DNA from 2 places in the Streptomyces sp. JH34 genome. Region 2 is predicted to be linked to the other one. Evidence: predicted binding sites of a transcription regulator. Region 2 holds the regulator's gene; the other holds the start of a gene.
The links. The regulator HspR, encoded in region 2, represses chaperone genes until heat shock. The targets are predictions, from matches to a motif close to TTGAGNNNNNNNNNCTCAA.
Positions count from the first base shown of each region.

Region 1: the regulator HspR is predicted to act here: its motif matches at 894-912, upstream of lon (endopeptidase La).

Region 1 is NZ_JAJSOO010000001.1:2,395,793-2,398,185, forward strand. Features, by position in the region: gene lon (endopeptidase La) at 1-871, opposite strand, end outside; gene LWJ43_RS10290 (spermidine synthase family protein) at 1,216-1,902, shown strand; gene LWJ43_RS10295 (response regulator transcription factor) at 2,135-2,393, shown strand, end outside.
Region 2 is NZ_JAJSOO010000001.1:3,845,303-3,847,695, reverse strand. Features, by position in the region: gene LWJ43_RS17125 (helix-turn-helix transcriptional regulator) at 1-47, shown strand, start outside; gene LWJ43_RS17120 (helix-turn-helix transcriptional regulator) at 206-1,213, shown strand; gene LWJ43_RS17115 (heat shock protein transcriptional repressor HspR) at 1,243-1,689, opposite strand; gene dnaJ (molecular chaperone DnaJ) at 1,691-2,393, opposite strand, start outside.

The DNA of each region.
Region 1 (2,393 bases), 1.4 Mb from region 2:
GGTCGGAGGCGCGCTCCAGCTTCTCGACCTCCTTGAGGGCCGCCTCGCGGACGTGTCCGGGGAGGTCGGCGGCCTCGACGCGTGCCCGGTAGTCGTCGGACTCGTCGCCGGAACCCGATTCGCCGTTGAGCTCGGAGAGCTCCTTGCGCACGGCGTCGAGCTGTCGCCTCAGCAGGAATTCGCGCTGCTGCTTGTCGACGCCCTCCTGGACGTCCTTGGCGATGGACTCGGCGACGTCCTGCTCGGCGAGGTGCTCGCCGAGCCACTGGATGGCCAGCTTCAGGCGGGCGACCGCGTCGGCGGTCTCCAGCAGCTGCACCTTCTGCGCCGTGGTGAGAAAGGGCGAGTAACCGGAGTTGTCGGCGAGGGTGGAGATGTCCTCGATCTGCTGGACCCGGTCCACGACCTGCCAGGCACCGCGCTTCTTCAGCCAGCTCGTCGCGAGGGCCTTGTACTCCTTGGCCAGCTCCGCGGCGGAGCCGGGCAGCGGCTCGGGCACGGCCACGTCGATCCGGGCGCCCTCCACCCACAGGGCGTTGCCGGGGCCGCTGGTCCCCGCGCCGATGCGCACCCGGTCACGGGCCCGGATGAGGGCTCCCGGGTCCCCGTCGGAGAGCCGCCCGACCTGTTCCACGGTGCCCAGGACACCGGTCCCGGTGTAGTTGCCGTCGATGCGCGGCACGAGCAGGACCTCGGGCTTGCCGCCCCCGGGCCGCGCGACGGCCTGTGCGGCCTCCACGGCGGCGCGCACCTCCGCGTCCGACAGATCGAGCGGCACCACCATTCCGGGCAGTACGACCTCGTCGTCCAGCGGCAGTACGGGCAGGTCGATCGGCGTGGACGCCCCGGAGGCGTTGGATCCTTCAGTCATGATCTCCCCTTAGGCAGGCAAGTTGAGCTATGTGGACTCAATGCTTGTGAGCCCGCCAATGTTCCCCACCGCCTGTTCGCTCTCGGCGATCAGCGCCTGGGGCCACCCTCACCGGCGAGGCCCCTGCCCCTGCCCCTGCCCCTGCCCTCACGGCAGCGTCCGGACGGGCCGGGCCATTCCCCGAGCGTCCGGCCCGGCCCCGGGCTCGCACCGCGGGGCGCCCCGCCCTCAGGGGTGAAACCGGGAAAACCGATGGCCCGAGTGGCCCCGGCAAGAAAAAATGGGGCGGCTCGAGAGAAGCCCGAGAGCCCGCCGCCGCCCGCCGGAGACCGGAGACCGCGCCCATGCCGTCCGCCACAGAAGCCCACCGCCCCGTCGTCCTCGACCGCCGGGAGGGGCCGTTCGGTGAAGTCGTCCTGCGCGAGCGCGGCGACGACTTCGAGATCATCGCCAACGGCTGCTTCCTGATGGACACCTCCGACGGGCGGTCCGAGCGACTGCTGATCGACGCGGCACTCGCCGCCCTGCCCTCCGGCCGACCGGACCCGTCGGTGCTGATCGGCGGCCTCGGCGTCGGATTCTCGCTGGTCCGGGCCGCCGGGGAGCCGCGCTGGGGCCGGATCGCGGTCGTCGAGCGCGAACAGGCCATCGTGGACTGGCACCACGACGGACCGCTCGGCCGGATCTCCGGGGACGCGCTCGCGGACCCCCGGACCGAGGTGCTCAGCACGGACCTCGTGGCCCACCTCAACACGACCACGGAGCGTTACGACGCACTGTGTCTGGACATCGACAACGGCCCCGACTGGACCGTCACGCAGGACAACGGAAGCCTCTACTCGCCGGCCGGTCTCGAGGCCTGCCGGACGCGTCTGACGCCCGGTGGAGTGCTCGCCGTATGGTCCGCCCAGCCGTCCGCCGACTTCGAGGACGCCCTGCGGAATGCCGGATTCCGCGCAGTAAAGACCGAAGAAGTAGCGGTTGCCCGAGGTGTGCCGGACGTGGTCCATCTCGCACTCCGCCAGGAGTGAACCCCCGGCCGGTACCCACACCCCGGTCCCCCCATGGACCGGACGTCACGAGTCCGCCCGCCAACCCCCTTCCCGTGGGTAACACCTTCACGACGGACAACACCCTGCGTAGCCGAGAGGCCTCCTCTGCCTTTACGCTGCTGACCGTCACAAGGGATCACAGACGAAATCCACAAGCGATAACCGTGCCTCCGGAGGAATGGCCTCCGCGAGAACGGGCAGGGGCGGGGCGATGGAACAGACACACACCACCCACAACGGCGTCGCGGCCACCCCGGGGGCTCAGCGCCGGGTGCTGGTGGTTGAGGACGACCCGACGATCGTCGACGCCATTTCCGCCCGGTTGCGGGCCGAGGGCTTCCTGGTGCAGACGGCGCTCGACGGCCCGGCGGCCGTGGACGCGGCCGAGGCCTGGCAGCCCGATCTGATGGTGCTCGACATCATGCTTCCCGGCTTCGACGGCCTGGAGGTCTGCCGCCGCGTGCAGGCAC
Region 2 (2,393 bases):
TCGGCTACCTCATCTCGCAGTCGGGGATCCTGGACCAGAAGAACTGACGGCCGGCGCTCCGCCGAGCGGGGCGCCGCCACCGGTGGCGCCCGGAACGGCCCGCGTCCCGTTGGGACCTCCCGGCCACCGCGCCTCCACCCTCCACCAGGCCACTACTCTTGCGCCACCGGCAACTTGTTGCAGTGCACGAAGCGGGGGCTCCCAGATGGGAACAGAACCGGCGCAACCGCCGCACCGTCACGGACCCGGAGAACTCTGCGCTCCCGCACTCGAACTGTACGAGCGGGCACTGCGCCAGGGCGGGATCGCCCGTCAGGAGCTCGGCGCCGCACCGTGTCTCACCACCGGCGCGCTGGTCCAGGCCGACCCCTGGGACGAGCACTGGCTGCGCCCGGTCCCGCCGTCCGCCGCCCTGTCCCTCCTCCTGCAGCCGCTCACACGCGAGATCGACGAGCGCGTGGAGCAGACGCTCCGGCTGACCCGGTCGCTCGCGCCCCTGGCCGCCATCGCCAACGGCGACCCCCAGCTGGCCATCACCATGCTGGAGGGGCCCGAGGCGATACGGACGGCCATCCAGGAGGCCACCGCCCGGACCGCCGACGAGGTCCTGACGGCGCAGCCGGGAAGCACCCGGCCCCAGGCCACCCTGCGGGCGGCCCTGGACAACGCCACGACCGCCATCGGCCGGGGTGCCGGGCTCCGTCACATCTACCAGCACCCGGCGCGCTACAGCACGCAGGTCAGGGACTACCTGCGTCAAGTGCCCGCCGAGTCCCTCCAGGTGCGCACCACCGAGCTGACCGTGGAGCGGCTGCTCATCTTCGACCGCGCGGTGGCCTTCATCCCCGCCACCACCGACCGCAGTGCGGCGCTGCAGATCCGCCACCCCGCGCTCGTCCGCTATCTGGTCCAGGTCTACGAGGTCCTGTGGGCGCAGGCCACCCCGCTCGCGGAGCAGCTTCCCGGGCCCGCGACGGGGTTGCGGGTCACGGCCGTGCAGCAGAGCGTCGCCCGGCTCCTCAGCGAGGGCCACGTCGACGACGTGGTCGCCCGCAAGCTGGGCATCAGCGTCCGCACGTGCCGCTCCCACATCGCCAGGCTCACGCAGGCCCTCGGCGCCACCAGCCGGACCCATCTCGGGGTCCTGATCGTGCGGTCCGGCATCGTGGACGCCGCCGCGACCACGCGGAAGGGGCCCGTACCGGAGTCGTGAGACTCCGGTACGGGCCCCTGACGGGCCGCTCAGTCCTTGGCCCTCTTGGGCCGCCAGACCACCAGCGCGCTCGTCTGCTGCACGTCCTGGTACGGCACCAGGTCACGCCGGTAGGAGGCGTGCACCTGGGCCTCACGCTGCTGCATGGCCACGGCCGCGCCGTCCACCGCCGCCGAGAGCTCGGCGACGCGCTGCTGGAGCGCCGCGACCTGGTTCTCCAGCTCGATGATCCGCTTGATGCCCGCGAGGTTGATGCCCTCGTCCTGCGACAACTGCTGCACGGTGCGCAGCAGTTCGATGTCACGGGCCGAGTAACGGCGGCCGCGCCCCGCCGTCCGGTCGGGTGAGACCAGACCCAGGCGGTCGTACTGGCGCAGTGTCTGCGGGTGCAGGCCCGAGAGCTGGGCCGCGATCGAGATCACGTAGACCGGCGATTCGTCGGTCAGCTGGTACGGATTGCGTCGACGGCCGTCCATCTCAAGCTCCCTTCGCAGCCTGGAACAGCTCCGCCCGCGGGTCCTCCCCCGCGGTCGCCTTCCGGTAGGCCTCCAGCGCGTCCTGGGCGTCCGCGCCGAGCTCCGTGGGCACGGACACCTCGACGGTGACCAGGAGGTCGCCGCGGGTGCCGTCCTTGCGCACGGCCCCCTTGCCCCGGGCCCGCATCGTACGTCCGTTGGGCGTGCCCGCCGGGAGTTTCAGGGTGACCGGGGGACCGCCGAGCGTGGGCACCTTCACCTCGCCGCCGAGCGCCGCCTCCGCGAAGGTGACGGGCACGGTGACGGTGAGGTTGTCGCCCTTGCGCCCGAACACCGGGTGGGCGTCGACGTGGACGACGACGTAGAGGTCGCCGGCCGGTCCGCCGCGCTCCCCCGGGCTGCCCTTGCCACGCAGCCGGATCCGCTGGCCGTCCGCCACCCCCGCGGGGATCCTGACCTGCATCGTGCGGGCGGACTTCGCCCGGCCGCTGCCCTTGCAGACGTCGCAGGGGTCCTGGGCGATGAGGCCCCGGCCCTTGCAGTCGACGCAGGGATCGGTCAGTGAGAAGCCTCCGCCGGTGCCGCGCGACACCTGTCCGGTGCCGACGCACGTCGGGCAGACCCTCGGGGTGCCGTTCTTGTCGCCGGTACCCGAACACGCCTTGCAGGGAGCCTGGCTGGACATCCGCAACGGGACCGTGGCC